2 regions of the Absicoccus intestinalis genome follow, and region 1 is predicted to be linked to the other one. Evidence: predicted binding sites of a transcription regulator. Region 1 holds the regulator's gene; the other holds the start of a gene.

What was found. Region 1 encodes HrcA, which represses chaperone genes, less so after heat shock. Its sites were predicted from a motif close to TTTTAGCACTNNNNNNNNNNNAGTGCTAAAA; they were not measured.
Region 2: MOZ64_RS10000 (Hsp20/alpha crystallin family protein) is a predicted target of HrcA. The motif match lies at 4,012-4,042, and genes of this name have one in related genera.

Annotation. Positions count from the first base shown of each region.
Region 1 covers NZ_JALBUS010000002.1:136,304-143,900, forward strand. Annotated here, with positions in the region: gene dnaK (molecular chaperone DnaK) at 1-1,321, opposite strand, end outside; gene grpE (nucleotide exchange factor GrpE) at 1,336-1,926, opposite strand; gene hrcA (heat-inducible transcriptional repressor HrcA) at 1,898-2,947, opposite strand; gene MOZ64_RS01920 (ABC transporter ATP-binding protein) at 3,069-4,898, opposite strand; gene MOZ64_RS01925 (ABC transporter ATP-binding protein) at 4,891-6,999, opposite strand; gene MOZ64_RS01930 (MarR family winged helix-turn-helix transcriptional regulator) at 7,002-7,439, opposite strand; gene MOZ64_RS01935 (purine nucleoside phosphorylase YfiH/LACC1 family protein) at 7,530-7,597, shown strand, end outside.
Region 2 covers NZ_JALBUS010000019.1:14,265-21,861, reverse strand. Annotated here, with positions in the region: gene MOZ64_RS10030 (coiled-coil domain-containing protein) at 1-458, opposite strand, end outside; gene MOZ64_RS10025 (dicarboxylate/amino acid:cation symporter) at 674-2,029, opposite strand; gene MOZ64_RS10020 (hypothetical protein) at 2,304-2,495, shown strand; gene MOZ64_RS10015 (GNAT family N-acetyltransferase) at 2,496-2,717, shown strand; gene MOZ64_RS10010 (Hsp20/alpha crystallin family protein) at 2,749-3,147, opposite strand; gene MOZ64_RS10005 (Hsp20/alpha crystallin family protein) at 3,163-3,567, opposite strand; gene MOZ64_RS10000 (Hsp20/alpha crystallin family protein) at 3,581-3,967, opposite strand; gene MOZ64_RS09995 (hypothetical protein) at 4,096-4,719, opposite strand; gene MOZ64_RS09990 (CCA tRNA nucleotidyltransferase) at 4,770-6,089, shown strand; gene rmuC (DNA recombination protein RmuC) at 6,080-6,982, shown strand; gene MOZ64_RS09980 (macro domain-containing protein) at 6,979-7,503, shown strand; gene mnmM (tRNA 5-(aminomethyl)-2-thiouridylate-methyltransferase MnmM) at 7,509-7,597, shown strand, end outside.

The sequences.
Region 1 (7,597 bases):
GAGGCACACCACGACGAGCTGGCGCAATTCCGGTCAACTGGAATTTACCTAATTCTTTGTTGTCGTTGGCCATTGGTCTTTCACCTTGTAAGACACGGATATCAACGGCAGGTTGGTTATCGGTAGCTGTAGAGAAGATTTGTGACTTACTCGTTGGAATGGTTGTATTACGTGGAATCAATACGGTCATTACACCACCCATTGTTTCAATACCTAAAGACAATGGGGTAACATCCAACAACAAGACATCTTTGACATCACCACTTAAGACACCACCTTGAATGGAAGCACCAATCGCAACAGCTTCATCTGGGTTGACACTGTGGTTTGGTTGTTTACCTAATTCACGAGCAACGGCTTCTTGTACCGCTGGGATACGAGTCGAACCACCAACTAACAAAACTTGATCCAAGTCACTAGGGCTCATATTGGCATCATTCAATGCATTACGGATTGGTTGCATCGTACGATCAACCAAAAACTTTGTCATTTCATCAAAACGTGCACGTGTCAACGTCATATCCAAATGCAATGGACCAGCAGGACCTGCAGAGATAAATGGCAATGAAATTTGTGTCTGCATGACACCAGACAAATCTTTCTTAGCTTTTTCAGCAGCTTCTTTTAAACGTTGTAAAGCCATTGGATCGTTCTTCAAATCAATACCATTTTGTTTCTTGAAATCTTCAGCCATCCAATCTACCAAAACGTTATCAAAATCATCTCCACCCAGATGGGTATCCCCATTGGTAGACAATACTTCAAATGTACCATCGGCTAGATCCAAGATGGAAACATCAAATGTACCTCCACCTAAGTCATAGATCAATACTTTTTGTTCTTTATCTGTTTTATCAATACCATAAGCCAATGCAGCAGCTGTTGGTTCGTTGATGATACGTTTTACATCCAAACCAGCAATTTTACCAGCATCTTTTGTTGCTTGACGTTGCGCATCATTAAAGTAAGCAGGAACGGTAATAACAGCTTCTGTTACTTTTTCACCTAAATAATCTTCGGCATATCCTTTCAAATATTGCAGGATCATTGCAGAAATTTCTTCTGGTGTATATTTCTTTCCTTCCGCTTCGACTTTCTGGCTTGTACCCATCAAACGTTTGATGGAAGAAATCGTATTTTTATTTGTGACAGCTTGACGCTTAGCCGCATCACCAATGATCTTTTCGCCATCCTTAAAAGCAACAACACTTGGCGTTGTCCGATTACCTTCAGGGTTTGGAATTACTTTTGGCTCTTTACCTTCCATTACTGCAACACAACTATTTGTTGTACCTAAGTCAATACCAATAATTTTCGACATAATCAATTCCTCCTTTATTCGCTTACTTTCACAAGTGCAGGTCGCAAAATGCGATCTTTTAACATATAACCCTTTTGCATCACTTCAATGACCATACCTGGCTCGGTATCTTCTTTCTTTTCTTGCATCAAAGCCTGCATGGTATTGTGATCAAATGGTTTTCCTTCGGCATCAATTTCTTTCACGCCTTCGTTTTCCAACACACGCTGCAACTGCTGGTAGATCATTTCGAATCCCTTTACATAGTTTGTAAGTTCTTCATTTTCTGAATCCACCTTGATGGCCATTCCCATATTGTCCACAATTGGTAATAGCTCTAAACCAGCTTGTTGAAAACGATATTTCTTCGCATTATCCGCTTCTTTTTGTAGACGCTTTTTCATATTTTCCGCATCCGCATACGCACGAGCACGATCATTTTTTGCTTGTTTCAACGCAGCTTCCAATTCTTTGATCTTTTCATCTCTTGGATCCACCTTGTTGATCTTTTCTTTTACTTTGTCTTTGACCGATTTCTTTTCTACTTGCTCTTTCGTATCTTTCGGTGATTTGACATCTTCCGCTTTGACCTCTTCGTCATTTGTCTTTTTCGTTTCCTGATCCATCGGAAAAGCCTCCTTCCGTAAACACATCTTCAATTACATCGCTCATATAATCCATTAGCGCAACCACTTTCGAATATTGCATTCGATTGGGTCCCACGACCATCAGTTGCCCCTCTTCGTCATTCTTCACATGAAATTTGGTGGATACCACCGAGACATCGCCAATCTGTAAGACTTCATTTCGCTCACCTACATGAATGGCAATATTTCCTTCTTGATCCGTCCATTTCTGAAACAGATCACTATTTTCCAAAATTTTCATCAATTGCTTCAATTTTGAAATATCACTAAATTCTGGTTGATACAACATGTTGCTTCGACCAGATACCGCAACTTTCTCCGTCGCAAATTTCATAAACGCAGTCACAAAAGCTTCAAATAAAACTTCACTTCGAACAATTTTAGCACTCATCAATGGCTTGATTTCTTCCATTTTCGATATCACTTGATTGATGGGCGTATCTTTTAATTGGTCATTGAAGATATCGCAACAGGTTTTCATATCATTAACGGAAACATCTTCATCAAATTGAAACATCTTATTTTCAATATGACCCGTATCCGTCACGATGATCGCCACTGCACTTCGTGCATTGATGGGAATCAATTGCACATTTTGTAAGGTTTGTTGCGAACTATCCGGTCCCAATACGATACTCGTAAGATTGGTCATGTCGCTAAGGACATCACAACTTTTCTGAACCATTTCATCCAATGAAAATTGTCTTTCCGAAAATACTTGTTGGAGGGACACTTTCGTTGGCATATCCAGATCCGTGACCATCAAATGCTCGACATAATATCGATATCCCAATTGTGAAGGAACTCGACCACTTGAAGTATGGGTCTTTTCCAATAATCCATATTTCTCCAATTTAGCCATTTCATTTCGAATGGTGGCTGAAGAAACAGGAAAATCCAGTAGCTCCATCAACGTCTTCGAACCAATGGGTTCTGCACATCGAGTAAACTCTTCAACAATGGTTTTAAATATAACTTTTTGTCGTTGTGTCAACTCCATGAAGGGACTCCTTTCTAGCACTCTTATTCCACGTCTGCTAACAGTATATCACAATAATTAGCACCGTCAACTAAAAAGTGCTAAAAAGTTGATAAAAAAAAGAGAGAATGATTTTCCCTCTTTATGTCACTTGTTCAAATTGACTATTGTACAATTTCGCATAGAAACCATTCTTTTTCAACAACTCTTCATGATTTCCTTGTTCAACGATATCTCCATTATTGATGACCAAGATCGTATCGGCATCTTTGATCGTAGATAGACGATGTGCAATCACAAAACTCGTTCGACCTTCCATCAAATGGTCCATCGCTTTTTGGATCAATCCCTCCGTTCGTGTATCCACACTGGAAGTGGCTTCATCCAAGATCAAGATCTTATGATCAGCCAATATTGCCCGCGCAATGGTCAACAATTGTTTCTGTCCTTGTGAGATATTGCTGGACTCTTCATCCAATACGGTTTGATAGCCATCCGGCTGTTGCATGATGAATTCATCGGCATGAGCGGCTTTGGCCGCGGCCATGACTTCTTCATCCGTGGCATCCAAACGACCATAACGAATATTTTCCATGATCGTGCCATGGAATAACCATGTATCTTGAAGGACCATGCCCAACAAGGAACGCAAGCCATTGCGATCAAATGTACGAATATCATGTCCATCAATGGAAATGCTTCCACTATTGACATCATAGAATCGCATCAACAACTTGACCAGGGTTGTCTTTCCGGCTCCGGTTGGCCCAACAATCGCAATTTTTTGGCCATTCATAACTTTTGCGGAAAAATCATGAATGATGACTTGATCCGGATCATACCCAAATCGTACATGATCAAATGTCACTTGCCCATCTAAATGGGTTGGATCGGTTGGATCTTCTACGGTTTGTGGTTCTTCTTCTTCCTGTAAGAATTCAAAGACCCGCTCACTGGCTGCGGTACTGGATTGTAACATATTCATGATTTGCGCAATTTGTTGGATCGGCTGCGTAAAGTTACGGATATATTGGAAGAACGATTGGATATCCCCTACTTCAATGGCTTTTTGAATGACTAAAAAACCACCCAATATCGCAATGATGACATAGCCTACATTACCGATAAATTGCATCATTGGCATCATCATGCCTGAGAAAAACTGACTTTTCCAAGCACTTTCATACAAAGAATCATTGGCCTGTTTAAACGTCTGTAAGACTTCTTCTTCTTGATTGTATGCTTTGATCACATTTTGTCCAGCAAACACTTCTTCCACTTGGCCATTGACATCACCCAAATAATTTTGTTGGTCACGGAAATACCGTTGGGAATGATGCATCACAAAAGCAACGATCACGATGGATACCGGTAAGATACAAAGTGCTGCCAAGGTCATCCATCCATTGATTGACAACATCATGATGACAACGCCGATAATGGTCGTGACACTTGTGATCAATTGGGTGATACTTTGGTTGATGCCTTGTTGAAGCGTATCCACATCATTGGTGATGCGAGATAGTACTTCACCATAAGGACGGCTTTCAAAATATTTCAATGGCATCCGATTAATCTTGGTTGAAATATCTTTTCGTAAATTATAACCGACATCATTCGCAATGCCCGCCATCACAATGCCTTGAATAAAAGAGAATAAGGCACTCACCGCATATAGGATCATGACACGAATCAAAATAGCCGCGATCGTATCAAAGTGGATACCCCCTTTTCCTTGTACTTTGCGAACCAAGCCATTGAATAATTCCGTCGTGGCTTGTCCCAATATCTTGGGTCCTACAATGGTAAAAATCGTTCCTAATATGGCACAAATCACCATCACCAACAAGCGAAATTTATAACGCATCATATAGTGAGCCAATGCCGCGAATGATTTTCGAAAATCTTTTGGTTTTTCAACGACACGGCCACGACCTGGACCATGGTTCTGTCTTGGTTGACGATCACTCATATGCCAATTCCTCCTGTGATAATTGCGATTGTGCGATTTGTTGATACACATCACATGTTGCCATCAATTCTTCATGACTACCTTGTCCGACCACTTTGCCATGATCCAAAACTAAAATCTGATCGGCATGCATGATCGTACTGATTCGTTGGGCCACGATAATCGTTGTGACATCGGCTGCTTTTTCTTTCAATGCTTTTCGTAAACGGGCATCCGTCGCAAAATCCAGTGCACTGAAACTATCATCAAACACTAAAAATTCAGGATGCTTGACGATGGCACGAGCAATAGCCAATCGTTGTTTTTGTCCACCTGAAACATTGGAACCTCCTTGTGAAATATGAGAAGAAATGCCTTGCTCTTTTTCACGCACAAAATCTTCCGCTTGTGCCATATCGATGGCATCCCACAATTCCGATTCGGATGCATCTTTTTTACCAAACCGCAAATTCGATGCGATCGTGCCGGAAAATAACACCGATTTTTGTGGGACAAAACCAATACGATCACGCAAAGTCTTCAAATCGATATTGCGAATATCAACATCATCCATTAATATAGATCCTTCAGTTACGTCATAGAAACGGGGAATCAAGTTGACCAAGGTTGATTTTCCGGATCCGGTACTACCAATCAGGGCAATAGTATCCCCTTGATGTGCCGTAAAGTTAATATCATCCAAGACTTTTTCTTTGGCACGACCATAGCTAAAGGAAACATGATCAAAAACCAATTTGCCTTGTTTTTCTGGTGTTTGTGGATGTTCGGGTTCTTTAATCGATGATTTCGTATCTAAAATTTCATTGATTCGATTGGCCGACACATTCGCTCTTGGTAAAAAGATCGCAATGGCACTGATCATCAAAAACGCAATGATAATTTGCATCGCATATTGAATGAAGGCCATCATATCTCCGACTTGCAGTTTTCCAGCATCCACGCCATGTGCACCTGAATATACGATCAAAACACTGATGCCGTTCATGATCAACATCATCAAAGGCATCATACAAGACATGGCTCGGTTGACAAATAAATTGGTTTTCGTTAGATCCTGATTGGCTTGATCAAACCGTTTTTCTTCAAACTTTTCCGCTGAAAAAGCACGAATCACTGGAATTCCCGTAAGAATTTCGCGGGAAATTAAGTTCACGCGGTCAATTAATTTTTGTAGGATCTTAAATTTTGGCATCACCACGCCAAATAAGATCGCCATTACCACGGATAAGACACCCACGGCAACGATCAAGATCCAACTCAGATACGAACCGGTCTGCTGCACTTTGATGATGCCGCCAATGGCTAAGATAGGTGCATATAAGACCACCCGAAAGATCATGGTGACAACCAATTGGATTTGTTGGATATCATTGGTGCTTCGCGTGATCAAACTGGCCGTTGAAAATTGATTCATTTCTTTAGCGGAATACGTTAATACCGTTTCATACGTCTTATTACGTAGGTCTTTTCCCAATTCAGCCGCAATTCGACTGGCCAGCAAAGCAACCAAGATGGAACAAACCATTGCCACTACAGCCATAAGGATCATTTTCTTTCCGGTATTCCATAGATAGTCGCTTTGTTTCTGATCGAGATCTACGCCTTGGGCTTTGTATTCTTGTTGCACAAATAAGATAGCCGCTTGTGTGATCATCGTATCGGGATAGTCTTTTAAACGTTTGTTGATTTCTTTGCGTACTTGTGGCATTTGAACTTGCGGTATCATTTGAACCGGAATATTTCGTTTTTCCATAATATAAAGCATCATTTCGGCTTTGGATAACACATCATTCAAATGGTCGTGGGATTTGGTATCCAAATCTTTGACAACATACATGTCTTTTTTCTTTGAATAGGTATAGCCATCTTCAATCGTTTGTTGATTTTTTTCGGTAGAAACATACAAAAGATTTTGCATCGTTTCCGGACGAAAGCTATCGGCCACGGCATCTTCTACACCTTTTTGTTGAAGACCGGTATCCACGATCTTAGAAGTATAGGAAGGGAGAGATAGATCACAATAGGCTTGTCCTAACAACAAGCCAAAAATGATCAATATCCAGATCACATTCTTCCTCATAAATCGAAACATTCGTACCATATTTATTCCCCTTCTTTACTGATTCTTTTTATATTTTGATTGATTTGATGTAAAACATCGATAAATATTTGTATTTTATCTTCAGGAATCCCTACCATTATTTTTTGGATCCCTTTCTGACGTACATCATCCAATTCCTTGGTTAATTGTTGCCCTTTTTCTGTCAATGCGAAATGGATCAATCGCCGATCCGCAATATCAACTTCACTGGTGACATATCCTCGTTTTACTAAAGAATCCATAGATCGAGAAGCTTGTCCTTTATTGACACATAATGCATCGCTCAGATCATTTAGGGTATCTGCATCGGGATGGATATACAATCCATTCATCAAGATCACATCGATCATTTTTAGATCGTGTTTTTTTAAAAAAGCATCCACCGTTTTCTTGATGAGCTGTTTGATTTTTCGCCAAGATAAAAATTCATAGTCTTCCATAGAACTACCTCGTTTCATTTTAAATGATTTACTTTTAAACATTACTACTTTCCGATACATATTTCAACTCGATTTTGTTAGAATACTAATATGAACAAAATTATTTATCAAAATGATGATCGGATCTATGCAGCCACAACCATGCGTGATATCTCTTG
Region 2 (7,597 bases), on a different contig from region 1:
GCTTTTTGATACGTATCTTGTGCCTTTGATAGATCTTGTTGCTTTTGGGTTAGTTCATCTTTTTGTTTTTGAAGATCATTCAATTTTTGCGTATTTTCATCCAATCCCTTTTGGTTTTCATCGATCGCTGCTTGCTCTTTTGACTCTTCGGTTGTGATGGTTGAGTCAATGGAAGCTTTAATTTCGTTAGCAGTAGTTTGTTTGTTGTTGTAATCTTTTTGTGCAGATGATTCGTTTTCTTTCGTTTGATTTAATTCCGATTGAGCATCCGCTAATTTCTCACTTGTTGTTTTTTGAACTTCTGTCGAATCCGAAGTTTCTGCAGTAGTTGTCGTAGTATCCATAGCATTTGTTGCCGGCTGAATATCTTCTGCATGAATTGTTGTACTAGCCAATGCGGTCATACCTGTAGCTACAAATCCTATAGCCAAACTCTTTTTTAAAGCTGAAGTTTTCATATACATTTCGCCTCTCTCTATATTTAGTCATCTTTATACGTTTAACTTCTATACTATAGGATAGTAGAATAATTAATAATTGTTAATAACTAATTTTACTTAAATATAAATTCAGCATTTTGAAACTGTAGAATCATAGAGATAGAGAGAAAGGATATTGGAGTATTATTTTATATGAAAAAGAGAACTATCGCTAAAATAGTTCTCCCTTAATGTTATGCATTCGCATGTTCTAGATCAACGGATTCAGAATCTTGTTTATCTTCTGGATTTTTCTGATTGTATGCGACTAAATCTAATTCGTTTTCCGTTTTTGCAACTAAGACGGTTGCTGTTGCGGCACCAACCACATTGGTTGCGGTACGAGCCATATCGGCAATACTGGAAATTGGTGTTAATAAGACGATAACTTCAACCGGTAATCCAGCAGCAATAAATACAGCTGTTGCGGTAATGGTGGCCGTTCCCGGTACACCAACAGTACCAATGGCTACAACTAACGTTAAGACAATTAAGAAGATGTATTGACCAACGCTGTAATGAATTCCTAATAGATTGATAGCAAAGATAGCAGATACAACAGGCCAAATACCAGCGCATCCTGGCATACCAAGATTGGCACCTAAACTAGCAACAAACGATGCAATATCTTCTTGTACACCTAATTTCTTTAAGGAATCTGTCGTGACAGGAATGGTACCAACCGAACTTTGGGATGTAAAAGCAACCAAACCAGCTGGGAAAATGCCTTTAAAGAAGGCAATTGGATTCAATTTGCCAATCGCTGTCAATAAAGATCCTTCGACTAAGAAAATCTGAATTGCACATAAAACATAAACGATAACAAGAACACTAAGCAAAGGTAATAAATCAGATAATGTATGAGAACTAATGACACGACCAATCAATGCCAATACAGCATATGGCGTATAATCAATCAAATAACTAACGACGGTACCTAAGATTTTATTGGTGGCATCCACAAATTGTTTAAAGATCTTGATATCGGTTTCGCCATATTTGATCAATGCGTTATAGGCAAGGGCAACAAAGATAGCAAAAAGCACGATGGGTACGATTTCTCCATTCACATAATGACTGGCTAAATTGGATGGAAATAAATTTGTGATCGTATCAATAAAAGATGGAACTTCTTCTGCTTTATAGTCTGTAGCTAGTTGATATTGGAATCCTTTTCCAATATGGAAGAAGACACTAAACAATAAAGCGAATGTACTCGCAATCAATGTATTCAATAGTAAGAAACCAACGGATTTTAAGCCAATCTTTTTCAAGTTAATCTTTTCCGTTAGATTAGTAATGCTGGAAATAATACTAAAGAATAGTAATGGAACAACGATGGCACTGATCAATCGTGTATAGATCGTTCCGAAAGCAGAATAGTAAGTATATTTATTCTTAAAGGCAAGACCAACGATCACGCCAAGACCAACGGCAAGGAAGGTTGCTTTGGTGAAGCTCCAATCTTTTTTCTTTCGTAAGTACCAAATAATCGCATAAAATACAATGACAAGGCCTAAAGCGGCTAATTCTAAAATATCTATATTCATGTTTCTCTCCTCCTGGTAAATATTTATATGGTTATGATTTGAACCAACACATTCGTTTATTTATCGTGCGACAACACATCGAAACCACCTCTTTCTTAAAACACACATATCTTATGTGATTACTATGATAAAGCGTGTACGTATGCTTTGTCAAATAATATATATAAAAACTATAGGAATAATATGAATAATTCATAACTCCAATCGATGAGGTTGCGAAAACAGAGAGGAAATTCTATTCTGAAACAGAATGAACTTAGAGAGAAGGAATAACATGACGATTCACTTTACTGAAGAAAAACGATTTACTCAAAATCAAGTCCAACAGTTATTTTTATCTGTTCATTGGATATCGGGTCAATATCCACAAAGACTATATAACGCATTGATGCATTCTTCTACGGTCATTACGGCATGGGATGATGAGCGTTTAGTTGGATTGGCACGGGTGTTGGATGATAGTTAAATGTTGGCGTATATACACTATGTATTGGTCGATCCGGCTTATAAGGGACAGGGAATTGCGGGGCATATGATCGAAAGGATCAAAGAAAAATACAAAGATTATTTGTATATCGAATGGATGCCCGAAGAATCAAAAAACGCTTCCTTTTATGAACGATTTGGCTTTGAAGTCATGGATGATGGCATAGCGATGCAACGTTGTAACTTCGCGAATAAACGATAAAAAAACCAGCTCTTTCGAGCTGGTCGAATGCCTATTCGATCGAAATGGTTTCATGATTTTCAATGGCTGCTTGTTTGTCAGGAACCGTAATTTGAAGTTCACCATTTTCGAAGTGGGCCTTAACATCTTCTTGTTTAACATTGTTGCCGACATAGAAGCTACGACTGTAACGTCCATAGTGGCGTTCCTGACGAATCAATTGACCATGATCATCTTTTTCATCATGATTCTGGTCGCGGCTTGCTGTGATATTTAATACTCCATCATTCAATTCAATTTGGATGTTGTCTTTGTTTACACCTGGCACTTCCATATTGAATTGGATATTGCCGTCTTTTTCTACGATATCTGTTTTCATGACATCGCCACCAGACCATTGCGTATCAAAGAAATCATCAAATAAACGATCAAATGTTGGATAGTACATCATAATATCACCTTCCTATTATTCAATAGAGATATACTGTTTCGTGTCTTCGATCTTTTTGGCTTCCGTTGGTAAAGTAATCGTTAATTCACCATTATCAAAGGAAGCTTTGATATCTTGTTGATGATAGTTGTCACCTACATAGAAACTTCTCGATTGTGTTCCGGAATACCGTTCTTTACGAACAATGCGACCTTGATCATCTTTATCATCAGTACTGCTTTGTTTTGTTGCTGTTACTTTCAAATAACCATCACTCAATGCAATTTGAATATCTTCTTTCTTGTAGCCGGGTACTTCCATGGATAATACATAGTTTCCATCTTTTTCTACAATATCAGTTTTCAATACACCGGCTTGGTTGGTAAAGCCACCATTAAAGAAATCGTCAAATACACGTCCGAATCCTGGATAATATGTCATGATCTATACCTCCTTATTCAATTGTGATCATTTTGTTGTTTGTTTCTGGCTCTTTAACTTCCTTTGGCAAGGTAATTTTTAATTCACCATTATCGAAAGAAGCTTTGATATCTTCTTGATGATATCCATCGCCAATATAGAAATTTCTTGAACAAGTACCTTCATACCGTTCTTTACGAACATAACGACTATTCGAATCATCGTGATCGATCTTTCGTGTTGCACTGACTTTCAAATAGCCATTGCTCAATTCAATTTGAATATCTTCTTTTTTTACACCGGGAATGGCCATGTTCAATTCATACATTCCATCTTTTTCATGAATGTCTGTTTTCAATAAACCAGTTGGTTCATCGGTAAAGAAGTCATCAAATAAATGATTCAATGGATAATATCTCATATATCTGCACCTCCAATTTCTTTCTACGAGTATAATAGCACAAAAATTAGCAGAGTCAATATAAAAGTGCTAAAAAGTTTATTTTTATAATTTATGGCAGTTATAGATTAAAAGTGCTAAAAACAGGCCTACCCATGTAGGCCTGCATAGTCTTCCTTCCATTGTGCTAATGAAAGCTTTTTATAATTTTCATCAATCAAAACCTTACCAAAGTTTTCATACAACTCCGTCGATGTGGTCTTGATCTCAGGAATCTGCCGTTTTAAGGACTTCAAGAAACGCTTGGCTTCTTCGGTTTCTACATCACCAATCCGAATTTCTTTTCCATTGATGGTCTGAACATAAAAAATGGTATAGTGCCGAGATTCTTGACCACTCAATCGCGTGATCATTTTTCTGGGAATGTAGACCTTTCCCATATAGACCCAATGCTTCGATATACAAATATCGGAAGGCAAGTAGGCTCTTTTGATCAGTGAAAAAGACAATTTATGAAAGGTTTCCGATTTTAGAATGGCTTCTAATTCTTTATAAGAAAGCTTATCTTTGACAACTTTTAAACTTTCAGGAATATAGAGATAATAGATGATAGCCCCCAATACACCTGCAATCACAATAAAATTAAAGTGTACGAACCAAGGATAGGTACCATGAGCCAAAAAGAATATATACTGCATCAACCAGATGATTTCTAAGAGGATGCTCCCTATCCATAAGAATTTTCGTTTTTTCGTATATTTTTCTGTAATCATATTTCAACCTCGCTAAAGGGTATTATACGCTATATGATATAATGGAGCCAATGAAAATACTTTGTCCAAATTATGTAAAAACAATTCTAGATACATTCCATCAAGCTGGGTTTCAAGCCTATATTGTGGGTGGTTGTGTACGAGATTCCTTATTAAATAAAGTACCCCATGATTATGATGTGACGACCAATGCCAAACCCGAACAAGTGCAGGCACTATTTGAACGAACCATCCCTACAGGTATCGATCATGGAACCATTACGGTCATGAGCGAATGTCCTGTTGAAGTGACGACATTTCGACAAGAATCGATGTATTCCGATCATCGACATCCGGATCATGTAGCATTTGTGAATGATTTGATTGAGGATCTGGCCCGTCGTGATTTTACGATCAATGCCATGGCTTATGATCCTATCCTTGGTTTGGTCGATCCATTTGGAGGACAGACCGATTTAGAAAAACACATCATTCGAGCGGTTGGTAATCCATATGAACGTTTTCATGAAGATGCTTTGCGAATGTTGCGTGCCCATCGATTTGCCGCACGATTTCATTTTCAAATCGAAACACAAACCAAAAAAGCCATCCAACAATTGCACAAGGATATTCAATATGTATCGGTGGAACGAGTTCGCCATGAAATTTTAGAAATTTTAGCTGCCAATCCCTATGAAATTGAGAATATGACATTATTATTGTCACATTGGATGCCAGAATTAGAATCGTGCAGAACATGTCTCCAACAAACCCCTTATCACGATACAAATGTTCTGCACCATATTTTAAGAGCAATCAAGCTATTGGATCCATTTGATGAAACATTGGCATGGACCTTGTTGTTTCATGATCTAGGAAAACCAGCTTGTCATACCAATAAAAATGGAATTGATCATTTTAAAGGCCATCCAGCCATCGGTGCAGAAATTGCCTGTCGTATATGTAAAGATCTGAAGATGACCAATGCCCAACAAAAAATCATTCCTGCCTTGGTTTATTATCATGATGAAAAGATGAAAGATCCATTGGCTTTCATTCGCAAATTTCGAATACAAAAACATTGGAGCGATGCCTGGATCCGACAATTATTCATTGTGAAGCATTGTGATATCATGGCTCATTCGGCCTATGGACAACAAACGATCAAACAATTAGAAGCCTTGGAAATAGGCTACGAAACTTGTGATCGACCAATGGATCTGGCACATCTTGCCATCCATGGCAAAGACATTTTGGAAAATACGCCACTTTCAGGTAAACAAATTGCGGATGCGTTACAAGCTTGTTTGGAATATGCGTTTGACCATCCCGAAAAGAATCACAAAGAAGATTTATTATTGTATATAGAATCGAGGCCAGCATGGAAATAGGAATCTTACTTTTATTGATCTTGGTTTTGTGTGCTTTGATCGTATTGATCTTGCAATTAAAGAACCAACAAACCAACAGTCTTCAAATGATGATGAAAAGTCAGGAAAGTGCAACCCATACACAAGATATTTCGCATCAATTTGACCATATTCTCCAACAAATTCAAAATTTACGTAGTGAACAAAGTGTATCTTTTCAAACGATGGATGCGATGGATGCCCGATTGGATTCGATCAATCGGATCATGACCAACACCAAGGCGCGAGGCAATTGGGGTGAATATCAGCTGGATGCTTTGTTGGAAATGTATGCCGGATCCAATCCCGAAATCTATACGATGCAGTATCATCTAAAAAATGGAAAAATTGCTGATGCCATCTTACATCTTCCAGATACGCAAAAGGTATTATGTATCGATTCAAAGTTTCCCATGGAAAACTATATATCGAAACAAGATCATTTATTTATGCGAGATATGAAGAAACATATCGATGATATTGCCGATAAATATATTACGTATGAAACCGTGGATCAGGCCATCTTATTTTTGCCTAGTGAAGCCATCTATCAATTTATCTGTGCCAAACAAGTTGATGTATTAAACTATGCCCTACAAAGGCATGTTTTATTGACATCCCCCACGACATTGATTGGGGTAATCTATACATTATTAGCCAGTACGCGTGATTTTTACCGTGCAAGTCACATGGAAGAAATGGAATCTGCGATTCTTTCTTTACAGGAAGACATCAATCGACTATGTTTAAGAAGTGAAAAGGCGGAAAAAACATTGGATACGCTACAAAAACAATTTCATGATGTATCCATTTCTGCTCATAAAGTAGGCCAACGTATGGAACGTATGGCAAATGGAAAGAATGATGAACTATGATGCATGTATTAAAAGGAGATATTACCCGTTTGGATTTTGATGTGATCGTCAATGCCGCCAATGAACAATTGGCACCGGGTGGTGGTGTTTGCGGAGCTATCCATCAAGCGGCTGGAAAAGCGTTAGCTGCCGAATGTTGGAAATTAGGTGGGTGTCGTACTGGACAAGCCAAAATGACCCATGCGTACGAACTGCCTTGTAAAGCAGTGATCCATGCGGTAGGACCAATCTTTTCTGGATCTCCTAAAGACAAAGAATATTTAGAAGCTGCATATTGGAACAGCATGGTGCTGGCCTATGATTTCATGACAAAAAATCACATGGATCATTTAACCTTGGCTTTTCCTTGTATTTCAACGGGGATTTATGGCTATCCCAAAAAAGAAGCTTGTCAGATCGCAACACGAACAGTGCAGCGGATGTATACGCAATACAAGGCCACACGACATATCGATGTGACCTTTGTGTGCTATGACGAAGAAAACTATATGCTCTATAAGGAAGCATTGCACCTACGATGAGATCCATGGTGGAAAGATCACATGACTTTTTGAAAAAAGTTTTGCACCCACAAGCCATTTGTATTGATGCGACCTTAGGCAATGGCAAAGATGC